Verminephrobacter eiseniae EF01-2: one gene and its partner. Each later gene encodes a partner of the first gene's protein in a complex. Links are inferred from orthologs where the notes say so. Each region holds a gene or a part of one and is shown on either strand. Other genes may lie near its edges. The genes, in order: uvrA and mfd.

Region 1 (9,410 bases):
GAACGGCTTTTGCGCATCGCTGCTGGGCCTGCCCGGCGCCAGGCGCCAAGAGCAGACCGCGCGGGCTCGGGCGCTTGCCATCTTGCAGTTCGTCGGCCTGGCGGCGCAGGCCGGGCTGCCCGCCGGCAGCCTGCCATACGGGCTGCAACGTCGCGTCGAACTGGCGCGGGCCATCGCTGGCGAGCCCGCCTTGCTGCTGCTCGACGAGCCGGCCGCCGGCCTGAACCCCCAGGAGACGGTCGAACTCGGCAAACTGCTCGTGAAGGTGCGCGCACTCGGCATCACGCTGCTGATGGTCGAGCACCACATGGACCTCGTCATGAGCATCTCGGACCATGTCATCGTGCTCGACTACGGCGTCAAGATCGCCGAAGGCCGCCCGCACGACATTCAGCGCAACCCCCGTGTGATCGAAGCCTACCTGGGCACCGAAGAAGAGAGTGCGGCATGAAGTCCGGCCCGCTGCTGCAGTTGGAGCGCGTCTCGGTGCGCTACGGCGCGATCGAGGCGCTGCGCGAGGTTTCCATCGAGGTCGGTGCCGGCGAAATCGTCACGATCATCGGCGCCAACGGCGCCGGCAAGAGCAGCCTGCTCAAGAGCATCGCCGGGCTGGAGCCGATCGCGTCGGGGCGCATCCTGATCGATGGCCGGGACATCGGCGCGATACCCGCCCACAAGCGCCTGCAATGCGGCGTAACGCTCGCGCCCGAAGGCCGTGGCATCTTTCCCGACCAGAGTGTGCTCGACAACCTGCTGCTCGGCGCGTACAGCCTGCAGGCCACGGCGGCCGAAATCAACGCCCTGGTCGGCCATGGTTTCGAGCTCTTCCCGCGCCTCGCGCAGCGCCAGGCGCAGTGGGCCGGAACGCTCTCCGGCGGGGAGCAGCAGATGCTGGCGCTGGCGCGCGCGCTGATGAGCAAGCCACGGCTGCTGCTGCTCGACGAGCCCTCGCTGGGCCTGGCGCCGCTGGTCATCCGCGACATCTTGCGCAGCATCCGCGTGCTGCGCGACGCGGGGCTGACCATCTTGCTGGTCGAGCAAATGGCGCACCAGGCGCTGGCGCTGGCCGACCGTGGCTATGTGCTCGAAACCGGCCGCATCACCCTCGAAGGCAGCGGCAGCGCGCTGCTGGCCAACCCCGGCATCCGGGCGTTCTATCTCGGCGCGCATTAGGCGCATACCCGTTCCGCTCCGATGTCTGCGCCGCCCCATGACACCCCGCCGCCCGGCGCCGAGCGGTTCGACTACGTCATCGTTGGCGCCGGCGCCGCAGGCGCCATCCTGGCCAACCGGCTTTGCGCCGACGGCAAGACCACGGTCTGCCTGCTCGAAGCAGGGCCGCCCGACTGGCACCCGTTCCTGCACATTCCGGCCGGCTTCATCAAGATGCTGTTCAACCCGGGCTTCACCTGGCCTTTTCAGACTGAAGCTACGGCATGGACCAACGGCCGGCGCATCCCGGTGCCGCAGGGGCGCACGCTCGGCGGCTCCAGCGCGATCAACGGCCTGGTTTACAACCGCGGCTTGGCGGCGGACTACGACCACTGGGCCAGCCTCGGCAACACCGGGTGGAGCTATGCCGAGGTGCTGCCTTATTTCAAGCGCACCGAGCGCCGCGCCGGCGGGGACGATGCCTATCGCGGGCGCAGCGGCGAACTGCCGGTGACCGACAACGACTGGACTCATCGGCTGTGCGAGGCTTTCATCGAAGGTGCCGTCAGTCTGGGCATTCCCAGGAACGCCGACTACAACGGGGCGACGCAGGCGGGCGTCGGCTACTTCCAGCGCACCATCGACCGCGGCTGGCGCATGAGCAGCGCCAGCGCCTTCTTGCGGCCGGTGCGCGGCCGCGCCAACCTGGTCATCCGCACCCTGGCGCAAGCGACGCGCATCCTGGTCGAGCAGCAGCGCTCGCGTGGCGTCGAGTACATCGTCAAAGGCCAGGCAGGGGCGCCCGGGCGGGTCGATGCGAACCGCGAGGTCATCGTCTGCTGCGGCGCGATCAACACCCCGAAGTTGCTGCAACTGTCGGGCATCGGCAATGCGCAACACCTGCAGGCGCTCGGTATCCCGGTGGTGCAGCATCTGCCGGGCGTCGGCGAGAACCTGAGCGACCACTATTCGGTGCGCCTCGTGGCGCGTGTGCGCGGCATCCGGACGATGAACGAATACGCAACCGGCCCGGCGCTCGCGCTGCAGATCGCGCGCTGGGCGCTCAAGCGCCCGAGCATCATGGCGCTGACGCCGTCGCTGGTGCACTACTTCTGGACCTCGCGCGCCGGACTGCACGCGCCGGACCTGCAGGGCGTGTTCGCCCCGGCCAGCTACCGCGAGGGCTATGTCGGCATGCTCGACAAATTCCCCGGCATCACCGCAGGCGTCTGGCAGCACCGGCCGCAAAGCCGTGGCCATGTGCGGCTCCAGTCGAGGGACGCGCGCGCGGACCCGCTCATCCAGCCGAACTACCTGGAACACGAGAACGACCGCCTGGTGCTGGTCGATGGCATTCGCCTGGCGCGCAGGCTGTTGCAGACAGGCGCGCTCAAACCCTATGTCGATAGCGAGACACTGCCTGGCCCCTGGCTGACGAGCGACGACGAACTGCTCGACTTCGCCAAACGCTACGGCGTCTCGTCCTACCACCTCAACGGCACCGCGCGCATGGGGCCGCGCTCGAACCCGATGGCGGTCGTCGATCCGCAATTGCGCGTGCATGGCGTGGCGCGCTTGCGCGTGGCCGATTCGGCGGTGATGCCGACGATCCCGAGCGCCAACATCTGTGCCGCGACGATGATGATCGGGGAATATGCTGCGGACCTTCTGCGGCGCCCGAACTGACCGGCACAGACAACACACACACAGGTAACACAATCCGGGCTTCACCCGCCCGTTTGCCGCCGTGAACCTGTATCGCATCGACTTGGTTTCCCTGTCGCTGTTTTGTGTCGTCGTCCGATCCGGCAGCATCAGCCAGGGAGCATCGCTGGCACGGATGTCGATCGGCGCAGCGAGCAAGCGCATCGTCGATCTGGAAAGCGCCGTCGGTGTGCCGCTGCTGGAGCGGCATTCGCGCGGCGTGAAACTGACGCTCGCCGGCCGGGCGCTGCAGCAGCATGCGCAGCGCATCCTCGGCGACATTGAGCAAATGGGCGCCGACCTTTCAGACTACGCGCGCGGCATCATCGGCGTGGTGCGCTTGTGGGCCAACACCTCGGCGACCACGCAGTTCCTGCCCCCCGATCTGGCGCGCTTCGTCCAGGCGAACAACGGCATCCGCATCGAACTGGAGGAACGCAACAGCAGCGAGATCGTGCACGCCGTGCTCGACGGCCGCGCCGACATCGGCATCTTTGCCGACCGCACGCCACTGCTGGGCATACAGACGCTCAACTACCGCCACGACCGGCTGGTGCTGGTGCTGCCCAAGCGGCACCCGCTGGCGGGCCGCAGGGCCATCGATTTCGAGCAGGCGCTGGAGTTCGAGTTCGTCAGCCTGTCGGCCGACACCTCGCTCGCACAGCGGCTGCAAGGCGTGGCCGAGACGCTGGGGCGGCGGATGCGGCTGCGCATTCGCGTGCGCAGCTTCGACGCGATGTGCCAGATGGTCGCGGCCGGACTCGGCGTCGCGGTGCTGCCCGCAACGGCGGTGCAGCCATACCTGCAATCGATGGGCTTGGAGCAAGTGGCGATCCAGGGCGACTGGGTGCACCGGCAACTGCTCATCGGCGCCAAGGATTTCAACGCCGTTGCCCGCCCGGTGCGCGTGCTCGTGGAGCATCTGCTGGCCAGCCCCCCGGCGCCCGGCTGAAGTTCCCGCCCCCGGCCTGTCCAATTCCCGCCCGATTCCGGCCCAATTGAAGGCTATGCCCCGGCGGCCCTCGCCTATCATGGCCGGCTTTTCTCCCTGGGCCTTCGCTGTGATTTCATCCCTCATCGTCCCTGATGACGATATGCGTCCTGCCGATGGCGTGCGCCCTGCCGATGGCGCCTACCTCGGGCACGCGCTGCGCGAGCAGCAGATCAGCATCCGGGGGGCGCGCACGCACAACCTCAAGAACATTGACCTGGACATCCCGCGCAACCAGTTGGTGGTGATCACCGGCCTGTCCGGCTCGGGCAAGTCCAGCCTGGCTTTCGACACCTTGTACGCCGAAGGCCAGCGGCGCTATGTGGAAAGCCTGTCGGCCTATGCGCGCCAGTTCCTGGGGCGGCTGGACAAGCCGGATGTCGATCTGATCGAGGGCCTGTCGCCCGCCATCGCCATCGAGCAAAAAGCCAGCAGCCACAACCCGCGCTCCACCGTGGGCACGGTCACCGAGATCCACGACTACCTGCGCCTGCTGTATGCCCGCACCGGGACGCCGTTTTGCCCCGACCATGGCCTGCCGCTGGCGGCGCAGACCGTCAGCCAAATGGTCGACGCCGTGCTGGCCCTGCCCGAGGACACGCGGCTGATGGTGCTGGCCCCGCTGGCGCGCGAGAAAAAGGGCGAGTTCACCGAACTGCTGGCACAGATGCAGGCGCTGGGCTATGTCCGCTTGCGCGTCGATGGGCAGATTTACGAATACGACGACCTGCCGGCGCTGAAAAAGACCGAAAAGCACAGCATCGACGTGGTGATCGACCGCCTGAAAGTGCGCTCCGGAATACAACAACGGCTGGCCGAAAGCCTGGAAGCCGCGCTGCGCGTGGGCGGCGCCGACGGCAACGGACGGGTGCTGGCGCTGGAGATGGATTCGGGCCGGGAGCATCTGTTCAGCGCCCAATTCGCCTGCCCCCTGTGCAACTACGCGCTGGCCGAACTGGAGCCGCGCCTGTTTTCCTTCAACTCCCCGCTGGGCGCCTGCCCGGCCTGCGACGGCATCGGCCAGCGCGAGGAGTTCGACCCGGCGCGGGTGGTGGCTTTCCCTGCGCTCAGCCTGGCCGGCGGCGCCATCAGGGGCTGGGACCGGCGCAACGCTTACTACTTTGCGCTGCTCGAAAGCCTGGCCAGGCATTACGGCTTCGACCTGCAAGCGCCGTTCGAGTCACTGCCGGCCCGGGTGCAGCAGGCCGTGCTGCACGGCTCGGGCCAAGAGCAGATCGCTTTCGACTACATCCTGGACAACGGCCCCGGCAAGGGCGAGACCATCGTCAAAGAGCATGCTTTCGAAGGCATACTGCCGAACATGGCGCGGCGCTACCGCGAGACCGATTCGACGCTGGTGCGCGAAGACCTGGCGCGCTACCGCAGCACCCAGCCCTGCCCCGAATGCCACGGCCTGCGCCTGCGCCGCGAGGCGCGCCATGTCAAGGTCGGCGAGGGTGCGCAGGCCCGTGCCATTCATGACATCAGCCACACCACGCTCAGCGACGCGCAGGCCTGGTTCAAAGCCTTGCGCCTGACCGGCGCCAAGGCCGAAATCGCCGACAAGGTGGTGCGCGAGATCGCCACGCGGCTGCAGTTCCTCAACGATGTGGGCCTGGGCTATCTGAGCCTGGACCGCAGCGCCGAGACACTCTCCGGTGGCGAGGCCCAGCGCATCCGCCTGGCCTCGCAGATCGGCTCGGGCCTGACGGGCGTGATGTATGTGCTCGACGAGCCGAGCATCGGCCTGCACCAGCGCGACAACGCGCGGTTGATTGCCACGCTGCAGCACCTGCGCGACATCGGCAACAGCGTGATCGTGGTCGAGCATGACCAGGACATGATGCGCGCCGCAGACCAGATCATCGACATGGGCCCGGGCGCCGGCGTGCATGGTGGCCGGGTGGTGGCACAAGGCAGCTACGACGCGATATGCCGCCACGCCGAGTCGCTGACCGGCCGCTACCTGGCCGGCAGCCTGTCGATCGCAGTGCCCGGGCGGCGCACGCCCTGGCGGCCGGCGCTGGCGCTGGCGCCGGCACCAGTGGTCGGCAAAGGCCGGCCGCGCTTTCCCGAGACAGCGGCCGGCCAGCGCCGCGCCGAACGCATGGCCGGGCACCATGCCCGCCAGGGCGCGGTGCAAGCACTGCGCGTGATCGGCGCCAGCGGCAACAACCTGCGGCAGGTGAGCGTGGACTTCCCCGTCGGCCTGCTCACCTGCGTGACCGGTGTCTCAGGCTCGGGCAAGAGCACGCTGGTCAACGACACGCTGTACGCCGCCGTGGCACGCCAGATCTACCGCGCGCACGACGAGCCGGCGCCGCATGAGGAGATCGTCGGCATCGAGTATTTCGACAAGGTGATCAACGTCGACCAAAGCCCCATCGGGCGCACGCCGCGCAGCAACCCGGCCACCTACACCGGCCTGTTCACGCCGATCCGCGAACTGATGGCCGAGGTCAACGCCGCCCGGGAACGCGGCTACGGCCCCGGGCGCTTCAGCTTCAACGTGGCCGGCGGCCGCTGCGAGGCCTGCCAGGGCGACGGCGTGGTGAAAGTGGAGATGCATTTCTTGCCCGATGTCTACGTGCCTTGCGACATCTGCAACGGCCAGCGCTACAACCGCGAGACGCTGCAAGTGCTGTGGAAGGGCAAGAACATCGCGCAGATACTGGAACTGACGGTGGAAGACGCGCATGCCTTCTTCAAAGACCAGCCGGCCATCGCGCGCAAGCTGCAAACGCTGCTGGATGTGGGCCTGTCCTACATCCGCCTGGGCCAGGCTGCCACCACGCTGTCGGGCGGCGAGGCGCAGCGCGTGAAACTGGCGCAAGAACTGAGCAAGCGCGACACCGGCCGCACCCTCTACATCCTCGACGAGCCTACCACCGGCCTGCACTTTGCCGACATCGCGCTGCTGCTCAAGGTGCTGCACCAGTTGCGTGACGCGGGCAACACCATCGTCATCATCGAGCACAACCTGGACGTGATCAAAACCGCCGACTGGCTCATCGACATGGGCCCCGAAGGCGGCGCCGGAGGCGGCACCGTGGTCGGCGTGGGCCGGCCCGAGGACCTGGCGGCCAACCCGGCCAGCCATACGGGGCAGCATCTGGCGCAGTGTCTGCGCGCTGCACCCTGATTCCATTGCTGAATCGCTCGTGAATGCGAAGGCGGAGTGCAGAAGAAACCAGCAACCATCTTGAATGACTAAGTCAAACCGCTTCAGCAAGTTCGTTGCGCCAAGGCGACTTGGTGCGAGCGATGGCGTTCAAGATGACCAACAACTTGTGCATGCAGGCGACCAGAGCGACCTTTTTGGGCTTACCGGCGGCCAGCAGCCTTGCATAGAAGGCTTTGAGCACGGGATTGAAGCGCGTGCCTACCAAGGCGGCCACGAACAGCACGCGGCGCACGTCGGCGCGACCACCGAAGATGTGGCGCTGCCCACGCAGCGTGCCCGAGTCCCGATTGATGGGGGCCAAGCCCACCAGCGAGGTGATCTGCTTGCGATTGAGCTGGCCCAACTCGGGCAGTTGCGCCAGCAGCGTGCTGGCCGTGGTGGGACCCACGCCCTTGACCGAGGTCAGCAAGGCCGCCAGATCGGCGTGGTGTGCCAGGACATGCTCCTTGAGCTGCCCGTCCAGGTCGTTGAGTTGCTCGGCAATGGTAGCCATGATCCGCAGGATGCTGGGCTTGGCCTTGGGATGTGCCAGGGCCAGTCGCTGGCGTTCGGCCACCAGCATGGCCACGAGTTGGCGGCGGCGCACCACCAGGGCGGTCAACTCGCGCTGCTGCTCGTCGGCCAGCATGCGCGGCTCGTGACCCTGGGCGTCCAGCAAGGCTGCAAAGCCGCGCAGCGCCTGCGCATCGATGCGATCGGTCTTGGCCAGTTTGCCCATGCAGCGGGCAAAGTCGCGTGCTTGGCGCGGATTGATCACCGACACACGCAAGCCTGCCGCGGACAAGGCAAGCGCCAGGTCCTGCTCGTAGCCGCCAGTGGCCTCCAGCAGCACCAGGCGCGGCGACAGCGGCGCCAGCAGTTGGCACAACTGGGCATGCCCGGCCTCATCGTTGCCAAGACTGAAGGTCTGTGCTTGACCAGTGGTGGCCACCTCGAAGGTGCGCTTGGCCACGTCGATACCTACATAAACGGGTTCACTCATACAAGTCCTGTGGCTCCCAGCCTTATGAATACGAAATGTGTTCGGTCAACCATTCGGGATGCGGCAGAACAAACAGACCACCACCGTGCGCCCTGGGCTGAAATTCGAGCTCGGGCTCGCAGGAGACACAGGCTGCACGGTGGTGAGTCAACCAGTTCAGCAATCAAGGCTGGCAACCACGCCTTGACCACTGAAGTTTGAATGATCTGAAAGATATAAGGAGACAGACCATGAGAAAGCACCTGCAGGGCGTCGATCACGCTGTCATCGCCGTCGCTGACCTCGACCGCGCCCAGGCCGATTTCGAACACCTCGGTTTCACACTGACGCCACGCGGCCGCCATACGAAGGGCTCGGAGAATCATTGCGCGATGTTCCCCGACGACTATTTCGAGCTTCTGGCGGTCCCGGTCGATCACCCCGCAACCCGCTATTACAGCGACTTCCTGCGCCAGGGCGACGGTCTGGCGGCGGTGGCACTGAAAACCGACGACGCGGCCGCCTTTCACGCCGAAATGAACGAGGCCGGAATCGGTTGCGAGGCGCCGGTCGATTTCTCGCGCCCGGTCGTCTTGCCGGAAGGTGTGCGCGATGCGGCTTTCCGCATCGCGCAGGTCGACGTCGCCGAAACGCCAGGCGGGCGCCTTTTCGTTTGCCAGCACTTCACGCGCGATGTCGTCTGGCGTCCGCAATACCTGCGCCATGCCAACGGGGCCATCGGACTTCAGTCGATCAGCATCGCCTCCGACCAAGCACGGTTTGCCGCAGTGTGCGGCGCCTACGAACGATTTTTTGACCTGGCCGGACAGCGCTGCGCCAACCTCCCGACATGCCTGATGGCCACCGGAAATACGAATACGCCCATCCGGATACTGGCGCCGTCCGCTCTTGCCGCGACCTATCCGTGCGCGCGGGCGCCAGCGCGTCGCCTGCCCTGTTTCGCCGCACTGCATTTTCGCGTGACGGCCATTGGCCCGACGCAGCAGTTTTTCGATCAGACCGGCATCGCCTACACGGCGCAGCCCGACGGATCGCTCGCCGTAGACGCGCCCGTCAGCCACGGCCTGATCATCGTCTTTACCCCCGGTCCCGCGATTGAAACGGGCCATCATGCCAACGCCATTGCTGGTCTACGGTGATTCGCGCGCAGCCTTTGTGCAGCAAATGACCACGCACCAAGCCATGTGGATGGCCCAGGCCCGAGGACCCAGGCCGCCGGTTTGCGGCTTGTGAGACCAACGCGCGGACATTTGCAATCCGGGTTCCGGCGCCGAAGGCTCTTGGGGCATACGGCACCCTGGCGCAGGCAGTCGGGTTCCGGGCGGTTCAAGCCTGCGGGCAGCGCAAATCGGCGATCCGGAATTCAAATCGTCGATACATCAGCGCTGGCTTGGTGG
Region 2 (9,884 bases), 4.5 Mb from region 1 along the record:
CCGTGGCAAGCTGGTGCAAAGCTTGTAACAGTTGGTCAGGTTGCGCGACGAAACCGGAATTTCGGTTTTCAAAGTGGTCAGAATCGGCTTACAAATTCGACCAAGGATTGACAGATGACCACAACAACCAATCGCACCGACAAAGTGCTGGTGGTAGATGACGATGCCCGCATTCGTGATCTGCTGCACCGATACCTGACGCAGGAGGGCTTCGATGTCATGGCCGCCGAGGACGGCAAGGCGCTCAACCGCCTGTTGCTGCGCGAAACGGTGGACATCATCGTGCTCGACCTGATGATGCCCGGCGAAGACGGCCTATCGATCTGCCGCCGTCTGCGCGCGGCCAATGACCGCACGCCGATCATCATGCTCACCGCCAAGGGCGAGGATGTCGATCGCATCGTCGGCCTGGAGGTGGGGGCCGACGACTACCTGGGCAAGCCCTTCAACCCGCGCGAGTTGCTCGCGCGCATCCACGCGGTGCTGCGCCGCCGGCCGGCGCAGGAAGCGCCGGGCGCGCCCTCCGGGGACAACGAGGTGGTCACCTTCGGCCCCTTCGTCTTCGACCTGGGCACCCGCGCGCTGCAGCGCAATGGCGAGGAACTGGTCCTGACCACCGGCGAATTCGCGATGCTCAAGGCCCTGGTGCGCCACCCGCGCCAGCCGCTGTCGCGCGAAAAGCTGGCCTTGCTGGCGCGTGGCCGCGAGTTCGAGCCGTTCGACCGCAGCCTCGACGTGCAGGTCTCGCGCCTGCGCAAGATGGTCGAGGCAGACGCCGCCGCGCCGCGCTATATACAGACCGTGTGGGGTGTGGGCTACGTGTTCGTGCCGGACGGAACCAATTGATCGCGCATGCCCATGCACATGGACATGCACATGGACATACACATGGGCAAAGGCTGGTGGGTGCCGCTGACGGCCCTGCGCCGGGCGCGCGAGCAATGCACGCGCCTGGGCAAGAGCCTTTTTTGGCGCACCTTCTTCCTGCTGGCCGTGCTGCTGGTGGGCAGCATCCTGGCCTGGTTGCAGACGCTGCGCGCGCTGGAGTTCGAGCCGCGCACGCTGCAAACCGCGCAGCAGATCGCTTCGCTGGTCAACCTGAGTCGGGCGGCGCTGGTGCATGCGGACGCGATAACGCGCGTGTCGCTGATGAAAACCATGGTCGACCAAGAGAGCGTGCGCATCCTGCCGCGCGAGCCCAGGGACAAATATGCGCTGCTCGACCCGACAGCGCTGGGCCATCGCCTGACCGAGGAACTGACGCAGCGCCTCGGGCCTGACACCATCGTCGCCCAGAGCGTCAACGGCGAAGACGGGCTGTGGGTCGGATTCGACATCAATGGCGCCCCCAACTGGCTGCTGATGGAGCGCTCGCGCTTCAGTCCGACCGATGGCGGCACCTGGCTGGTCTGGCTGATCATGGCGACAGCACTGTCGCTGACCGGGGCCGCCGCGATTGCGCGGCTGGTCAACCGGCCGCTGAAACAACTGTCATACGCCGCCAACCGGGTCAAGGACGGCGACTTTGCCGCCAGCCATCTGGACGAAGAAGTGGCGGCCAGCGAGATCCGCGAGGTCAACATCGGCTTCAACCGCATGGCCCAAAAGCTGGCCAAACTCGAACAAGACCGGGCCGTGATGCTGGCCGGCATTTCGCACGACCTGCGCACGCCGCTGGCGCGGCTGCGGCTGGAAACCGAAATGAGCGTCGCCGACGAGGTGGCGCGCGAGCATATGGTGGCCGACATCGTGCAGCTCGACGCCACCATCGACAAATTCCTGGACTACGCCCGGCCCGACCATGTGACGCTGGAGCCGATCAACCTGCATGCCGTGGTGTCATCGTGCGTCTACGCCGTGCAGGAGCACCACGAGTTGCAAATCACGCTGTCGGTGCCCGAAGACCTGAACGTGCTGGTCGACGAAGTGGAACTCGCGCGCGTGATCTCCAACCTGCTGGAGAACGCCAGGCGCTATGGCAAGACGCCAGACACCGGCATCGCCAGCGTGGACATCGAGGCCAAAAGCAGCGAGGACCAGGTGCTGGTCAAACTGCGCGACCATGGCGCAGGGGTGCCGCCCGAGCAACTGTCTTACCTGATCAAGCCGTTCTTTCGCGGCGACATGGCGCGCACATCGGCCACCGGCGCGGGCCTGGGGCTATCGATCGTCGACAAGACCATGCAGCGCATGGGCGGCGTTCTGTCGTTGACCAATGCCAACGACAGCGCCGGCGGCCTGGTGGTCCTTTTGCGATTGCAGCGCGCCATCGTGCCGCCCAAGGCGACGGGCCTCAAGCAGCGCCTGCTGCGGCCTGCGATCAAGCGCCAACTGCCGCCGCTTCAGGCGCCCGAGCCCGACCAGGCGCTCGACACGCGCTGAGCCGCCGGCCCGATTGCGCCGGCCCCCGGCGTGGCGCAGATCAGTGCCACGGCCCGCGCCTCGATCGCCAGATTCTGCCCCACCGGCCCCAAGCCCTCGGCCGTCTTGGCCTTCACGTTGACCTGGCCCTGATCCACGCCCAGCGCGCGGGCGATGGCCAGGCGCATCGCCGGAATATGCGCCGCCAGGCGCGGCGCCTGCGCCACCACGGTGCTGTCGATGTTGCCGATCTCGTAGCCGGCAGCGCGCACGCGCCGCGCCGCCTCGGCCAGCAGCAGGCGCGAATCCGCAGCCCGAAACGCGGCATCGGTGTCGGGGAAATGGCGGCCGATATCGCCCAACGCGGCGGCGCCCAGCAGCGCATCGGTGATCGCATGCAGCAGCACATCGGCATCCGAGTGGCCGAGCAACCCCAACCCCATCGGGTGCTCCAACTCCACGCCGCCGATGACCAACCTGCGGCCGGGCACCAGGGCGTGCACATCCCAACCTTCGCCGATTCTGAGATTCATCATCTGCTCCCGTGTCGTCATCGCACGAGCGACTCTGCCCGCTGCCCGCCCGGCACGCGCTGTGCCAGCACCGCCGCCGCCAGCGCGAAGTCATCGGGATAAGTCACCTTGAAGTTCTGCGCCCCGCCGGGCACCAGGCGCGGCCGCAGGCCCTGCGCCTCCATCGCGCTGGCCTCGTCGGTAATGTCGCCGCCCGCTTGCTCGATGGCCGCCAGCAGCGGGCCGATGCGAAACATCTGCGGCGTCTGCGCCAGCCATTTGTCGCTGCGCTCGAGCGTGCCGGCCACGCGCAGGCCGCCCGGGCCGTCGCTGGCGGCCTTCAGGGTATCGGTCAGCCGCAGCGCCAGCAAGCCGCCGACGCTGTCGTTGGCGCATTGCTCCATCAGCGCCTCGATCTGCCCGGAGGTCACCAGACAGCGCGCGGCATCGTGCACCAGCACCCAGTCATCGGGCTGCGCGCCGCGCGCGAGCAAGGCCCGCAGACCGCCCAGCACCGTGTCGGCACGCCGGGGGCCGCCGCATGGCACGACAAAGAAAGCCGGCTGCGCATGCTGCGCCAGAAAATGATCCCCGGGCGCCACCGCCACCAGCGTGCCCAGCAGCCGACCCACCCCGGCAAAAGCGGCCAGCGTGTGCAGCACCATCGGGCGCCCGGCGAGCAACTGGTACTGCTTGGGCAGCGCAGGCGCGAGGGCAGGGCAGGGGGCCGACACGGGGCAGGAACTGGCAGCGCCGCCCGCCGCCGCAGCCCGCGTGCCCACCCCGGCGCAGGGCAGCAGCGCCCAAAAGCGCGCCGGGGCAGACCGGGATGGAGACGGCGGCAAAGAAGGGGCGAGCGGGGAAGATGACGGCAAGGGATCGGTCATCGGGCCATTGTAAGAAGCGCAAGACGCGCAAAAAGCACGGCCCCCGGGCCGGCGCTGCCAGCCTTGGCCCGCCCGGCAGGGGTTTGAACGGGGGCCTGGCACGCTCCATCCGCTTTCTGTCGCACATGGTGTCATGCATGGCGCTCTGCCGCAGGCCGTGGTTTGCCGTGGCGTGCCATGGCGGTGCGGGCAGCGGGCGGCCAAGCGCCCTGGCGGCGGAATTTAAAATGGCCGCTGCTTGCCCATCTGGCCCGTGCGCGCTCCGCGTCCCGGGGGGTGCGGCGAGTTCGACACCAGCGTCTGCATGGAACTGCCCACACTCTCCCCCGGAAAACGATTCACCCTGGCCCGCCCTGCGGGCAGCGCCGATTCCCTGCTGCTGGCCCGCCTGGCCGAACGCGAACGCGCCGCCGGGCGCGCCACGGCCATCGTGGTGGCCGACGCCAGCGACGCGCAGCGCCTGATCGACGAGTTCGCGTTTTTTGCCCCGGCCCTGCGCTGCGCGCTGTTTCCCGACTGGGAAACGCTGCCCTATGACAGTTTCTCGCCGCACCAGGACCTGATCAGCGAGCGGCTGGCGACGCTGTGGCGCATCCGGCAGGGCCAGGCCGATGTGGTGCTGGTGCCGGCCACCACGGCGCTGTACCGGCTGGCGCCGCCGGCGTTTCTGGCCGGCTATACCTTTCACTTTGCGCTCGGGCAAAAGCTCGATGCGGCCCAATTCAAGGCCCAGCTCACGCTGGCCGGCTACAGCCATGTATCGCAGGTGGTCAGCCCCGGCGAGTACGCAGTGCGCGGCGGGCTGATCGACCTGTTCCCGATGGGCGCGAGCGTGCCGTACCGGGTGGACCTGTTCGACGACGAGATCGACTCGATCCGCAGCTTCGACCCCGACAACCAGCGCAGCCTGCACCCGGTGCCCGAAGTGCGCCTGCTGCCCGGGCGCGAGTTTCCGATGGACGAGGCCGCGCGCGCCAAGTTCAGAAGCCGCTGGCGCGAACTGATCGAGGGCGACCCGACCAAGAGCCGCATCTACAAGGACATGGGCAACGGCGTGGCCACGGCCGGTATCGAGTATTACCTGCCGTTGTTCTTTGACGACACCGCCAGCATGTTCGACTACCTGGGCAGCGCCGCCATCGTGGTGCTGCATGGCGACCTGGAGCCGGTTTTCCAGCGCTTCTGGCAAGACACCAAAGAGCGCTTTCGCCTGACCAGCGCCGACCCTGAACGCCCCGCGCTGCCGCCCGAGGCGCTGTTTTTGTCGATCGAGCAGTTCTACACCCGGGCCAATGCGTATGCGCAGTTGTCGCTGCGCCCGGGCGCGCCGGAGCAGGCCGGGGACGGGGCTTTTTGCCGCTTGGGCGATTTGTCCGTGCTGCGCGCCGCCGATGACCCGCTGGCCCGCTTGCAGGCCCATATCCGCAGCACGCCGCGCCGCGTGCTGCTGCTGGCCGAAAGCGCTGGCCGGCGCGAGAGCCTGCTCGATTTTCTGCGCGCCGCGCAGATCGACCCGCCGGTGTTCGACTCGCTGGCCGCGTTCCAGGGCGCCGCCGGCGCGCCGCTGGGCATTGCCACGGCAGCGCTGAGCGTGGGCTTTGGCGCCATCGCCGAGGGCATCGATTTCGTCACCGAAACCGAGCTGTTCGCCGCCGGCCCGAGCACGCGCCGGCGCAAAAAGCAAGAGCAGGTCAGCGATGTCGAGGCGCTGATCAAAGACCTGGCGGAACTGAACCTTGGCGACCCGGTGGTGCACAGCGCGCATGGCATTGGCCGCTACCGGGGGCTGGTCCATATGGACCTGGGCCAGCCGAACCCCGACGGCACACCGGCGCTGCAGGAGTTCTTGCACCTGGAATACGCCGACCAGGCCGTGCTGTACGTGCCCGTGAGCCAGTTGCAGCAGATCAGCCGCTACACCGGCGTAGGCGCCGACGAGGCCCCGCTGCACAAGCTCGGCAGCGGCCAGTGGGAAAAGGCCAGGCGCAAGGCCGCCGAGCAGGTGCGCGACAGCGCCGCCGAACTGCTCGACATCTACGCGCGCCGTGCCGCGCGCGAGGGCCATGCGTTTCGCCTGGCAACGCAGGACTACGAGGCTTTTGCCGACGAATTCGGTTTCGAGGAAACCGCCGACCAGCGCGCCGCGATCGAGGCCGTGATCCAGGACATGGTCTCGCCGCGCCCGATGGACCGCCTGGTCTGCGGCGATGTCGGCTTCGGCAAAACCGAGGTGGCGCTGCGCGCGGCCTTCGTGGCGGTCAGCGGCGGCCGGCAGGTGGCGTTCCTGGCGCCGACCACGCTGCTGGCCGAGCAGCATTACCAGACCCTGCTCGACCGCTTTGGCCCATGGCCGGTGAAGGTGGCCGAGGTCTCGCGCTTTCGCTCGGGCAAGGAGGTCGCGGCCAGCCTGGCGGGCATTGGCGACGGCACGGTGGACATCGTGGTCGGCACGCACAAGCTGCTGTCCGGCGCGATCCGGTTCCACGACCTGGGCCTGTTGATCATCGACGAGGAGCACCGCTTTGGCGTGCGCCACAAGGAGCAGATGAAGCAGTTGCGCGCCGAGGTCGACGTGCTCACCCTCACCGCCACGCCGATCCCGCGCACGCTGGGCATGGCGCTCGAAGGACTGCGCGACCTGAGCGTGATCGCCACCGCGCCGCAGCGGCGCCTGGCCATCAAGACCTTCGTGCGCAACGAAGGCACGGGCGTGATCCGCGAGGCCGTGCTGCGCGAGCTCAAGCGCGGCGGGCAGGTGTACTTCCTGCACAACGAGGTCGAGACCATAGAACACCGGCGCCAAAGGCTCGAAGAAATACTGCCCGAGGCGCGCATCGCCGTGGCCCATGGCCAGATGCCCGAGCGCGCGCTCGAGCGCGTGATGCGCGACTTCGTGGCCCAGCGCTACAACCTGCTGCTGTGCTCGACCATCATCGAGACCGGCATCGATGTGCCCACGGCCAACACCATCCTGATGAGCCGGGCCGACAAGTTCGGCCTGGCGCAGTTGCACCAGTTGCGCGGGCGCGTGGGCCGCAGCCACCACCAGGCCTACGCCTACCTGATGGTGCCCGACACCGAGGGCCTGACCAGGCAGGCGGCCCAGCGGCTCGACGCGATACAGCAGATGGAGGAATTGGGCAGCGGCTTTTACCTGGCGCTGCACGACCTGGAGATCCGTGGCGCGGGCCAGGTGCTGGGCGAAAACCAGAGCGGCAACATGCTGGAGGTGGGCTTTCAGTTGTACAACGAAATGCTGGCCGAAGCCGTCAAGGCGCTGCGGGCCGGCAAGGAGCCCGACCTGCTCGGCCCGTTGAGCGCGACCACCGACATCAACCTGCACGCCCCGGCATTGCTGCCCGAGCACTACTGCGGCGACGTGCAACTGCGCCTGTCGTTCTACAAGAAACTGGCCAGCGCGAAGACGCCCGAGCAGATCGACGGCCTGCTCGAAGAACTCGTCGACCGCTTCGGCAAACTGCCGCCGCAGGCGCAAACGCTGATCGACGTGCACCGCCTGCGCGTGCTCAGCCGGCCCTATGGCGTGGTGAAGGTGGATGCGGCGCCGGGCGTGATCCACATCACCTTCCGCCCCCAGCCCCCGGTGGACAGCCTGCGCATCATCGAACTGATCCGCAAGAACGCGCACATCAAACTGGTGGGCAACGAAAAGCTGCGCATCGAGCGCGCCACCGCGCAGCCCGCAGAACGCGCCCGGCTGGTGCGCGAGGTGCTGCGCCAGTTCGGCGCGCCGCTCGCCGAGGTCGCGCCGCCGTGAGGTGGCCCATGTGGCCCATATGGCCAACGGCGTTGCGGCCTAGGCCGCAACGCCGTTGGCCGCGCTGGCGTATTCCTCGATCTGGTCGAAGTTCAGATAGCGGTAGGTGTCGGCCGCATCCTGGGCGATGATGCCCATGGCCTGCTGGTACTCGGCCAGCGTCGGCAGCCGGCCCAGCTTGGACGCCACCGCAGCCAGTTCCGCCGAGGCCAGGAACACCTGGGTGTTCTTGCCCAGGCGGTTCGGGAAGTTGCGCGTGGAGGTCGAGACCACAGTGGCGCCTTCCCGAACCTGGGCCTGATTGCCCATGCACAGCGAGCAGCCGGGCATTTCGGTGCGGGCGCCGGCGGCGCCGAAGCTCGCATAGTGGCCTTCCTTGATCAACTCGCTCTGGTCCATCCGGGTCGGCGGCGCCACCCACAGCTTGACGGGAATGTCGCGGCTGCCGCCGAGCAGCTTCGCGGCGGCACGGAAATGGCCGATATTGGTCATGCAGGAACCGATGAACGCCTCATCGATCTTCGTGCCGGCCACCTCGGACAGGGTCTTGGCGTCGTCCGGGTCGTTCGGGCAGCACAAGACAGGCTCCTCGATGTCGGCCAGATCGATGTCGATCACGGCCGCGTATTCGGCGTCCCGGTCGGCTTGGAGCAACTTGGGCTGGTCCAGCCAGGCCTGAACCTTGTCGATGCGCCGTTGCAGCGTGCGGGCGTCGGCATAACCGTCGGCAATCATGCGCTTCATCAGCACCAGGTTGCTGCGCAGATACTCTTGGACCGGGGCCGGGTTCAGCGCAATCGTGCAGCCTGCGGCAGAGCGCTCTGCCGACGCATCCGACAGCTCGAAAGCCTGCTCGACCTTCAAGTCCGGCAGACCCTCGATTTCCAGAATGCGGCCCGAGAAGATGTTCTTCTTGCCGGCCTTGGCCACGGTCAGCAGACCGGCGCGGATCGCGTACAGCGCAATCGCGTGCACCAGGTCGCGCAGCGTCACGCCCGGCTGCATCCGGCCTTTGAAGCGCACCAGCACCGATTCGGGCATGTCCAGCGGCATCACGCCGGTGGCCGCGCCGAAGGCCACCAGGCCCGAGCCTGCGGGGAATGAAATGCCGATCGGAAAGCGCGTGTGCGAGTCGGCGCCGGTGCCCACGGTGTCGGGCAGCAACAAGCGGTTGAGCCAACTGTGGATCACGCCGTCGCCGGGGCGCAGCGCCACGCCGCCACGGTGGCTGATGAAGGCCGGCAGTTCGCGGTGCGTCTTCACGTCCACCGGCTTGGGGTAAGCGGCGGTGTGGCAAAACGACTGCATCACCAGATCGGCCGAAAAACCCAGGCAGGCCAGGTCTTTCAACTCATCGCGGGTCATCGGGCCGGTGGTGTCTTGCGAGCCTACGGTCGTCATCCGGGGCTCGCAGTAGGTGCCGGGGCGCACGCCCTGGCCTTCGGGCAGGCCGACGGCGCGGCCGACCATCTTTTGCGCCAGCGTGAAACCGGCCTGGGTGGCCACCGGGGCGGCCGGCAGACGAAAGCAGGTGGCGGCCGCCAGGCCCAGGAATTCGCGCGCCTTGGCGGTCAGCGAGCGGCCAATGATCAGGTTGATGCGGCCGCCGGCGCGTACTTCGTCCAACAGCACCTGGCTCTTGAGCCGGAACTCGGCCACGGTCTGGCCACCGCGCAGGATCAGTCCCTCGTAGGGCAGGATGTCGAGCACATCGCCCATTTCCAGCCGCGACACATCGACCTCGATCGGCAGCGCGCCGGAATCTTCCTGGGTGTTGAAAAAGATCGGCGCGATCTTGCCGCCCAAAGTCACCCCGCCAAAGCGCTTGTTCGGCACGAACGGAATGTCCTGGCCCGTGGCCCAGATCAGACTGTTGGAGGCGGACTTGCGGCTCGACCCCGTGCCCACCACATCGCCCACATAGGCCACCAGATGGCCCCGGCTCTTGAGGTCTGCAATGAACTGCATCGGGCCGCGCTGGCCGTCTTTTTCGGGCGTGAAGGCCGCGCCCTCGCGGCGGTTCTTGAGCATCGCCAGCGCGTGCAGCGGAATGTCCGGGCGGCTCCAGGCGTCAGGCGCCGGCGACAGGTCATCGGTATTGGTCTCGCCGGGCACCTTGAACACGGTGACGGTGATCTTTTGGGCGACCTCGGGCCGGCAGGTGAACCACTGGGCATCGGCCCAGCCGTGCATCACCTCCAGCGCCTTGGCGTGGCCGGCCCGGGCCTTGGCCGCGACATCGTTGAAGAAGTCGAACATCAGCAGGGTTTTCTTCAGGCCCTCGGCGGCCACGTCAGCCACTGGCGCGTCATCGAGCAACTCGATCAACGGCTGCACGTTGTAGCC

Evidence for each region.
Region 2: the proteins of uvrA (region 1) and mfd are in contact, whole or in part, in a crystal structure (PDB 4DFC), measured with the Escherichia coli proteins. The link is inferred for Verminephrobacter eiseniae EF01-2 from one-to-one orthologs.

The regions. Positions count from the first base shown.
Region 1 is NC_008786.1:315,127-324,536, reverse strand. What follows is about bases 3,608-7,189. They hold uvrA (excinuclease ABC subunit UvrA), read left to right. Parts: upstream 3,608-3,950; coding sequence 3,951-6,989; downstream 6,990-7,189. Other genes in these bases: VEIS_RS01415 (IS110 family RNA-guided transposase), read right to left, coding at 7,063-7,189; VEIS_RS01425 (LysR family transcriptional regulator), read left to right, coding at 3,608-3,808. Outside these bases: VEIS_RS01440 (branched-chain amino acid ABC transporter ATP-binding protein/permease), read left to right, coding at 1-451; VEIS_RS01435 (ABC transporter ATP-binding protein), read left to right, coding at 448-1,173; VEIS_RS01430 (GMC family oxidoreductase), read left to right, coding at 1,195-2,838; more of VEIS_RS01425, read left to right, coding at 2,900-3,607; more of VEIS_RS01415, read right to left, coding at 7,190-8,013; VEIS_RS01410 (VOC family protein), read left to right, coding at 8,244-9,152. UniProt on the Escherichia coli protein: The UvrABC repair system catalyzes the recognition and processing of DNA lesions. UvrA is an ATPase and a DNA-binding protein. A damage recognition complex composed of 2 UvrA and 2 UvrB subunits scans DNA for abnormalities.
Region 2 is NC_008786.1:4,801,077-4,810,960, reverse strand. What follows is about bases 3,683-7,738. They hold mfd (transcription-repair coupling factor), read left to right. Parts: upstream 3,683-4,064; coding sequence 4,065-7,538; downstream 7,539-7,738. Other genes in these bases: acnB (bifunctional aconitate hydratase 2/2-methylisocitrate dehydratase), read right to left, coding at 7,578-7,738; VEIS_RS21080 (IspD/TarI family cytidylyltransferase), read right to left, coding at 3,683-3,760. Also shown: osmolarity response regulator transcription factor OmpR, read left to right, coding at 115-846; VEIS_RS21090 (ATP-binding protein), read left to right, coding at 871-2,382; ispF (2-C-methyl-D-erythritol 2,4-cyclodiphosphate synthase), read right to left, coding at 2,343-2,894; more of VEIS_RS21080, read right to left, coding at 2,912-3,682; more of acnB, read right to left, coding at 7,739-9,884. UniProt on the Escherichia coli protein: Couples transcription and DNA repair by recognizing RNA polymerase (RNAP) stalled at DNA lesions. Mediates ATP-dependent release of RNAP and its truncated transcript from the DNA, and recruitment of nucleotide excision repair machinery to the damaged site.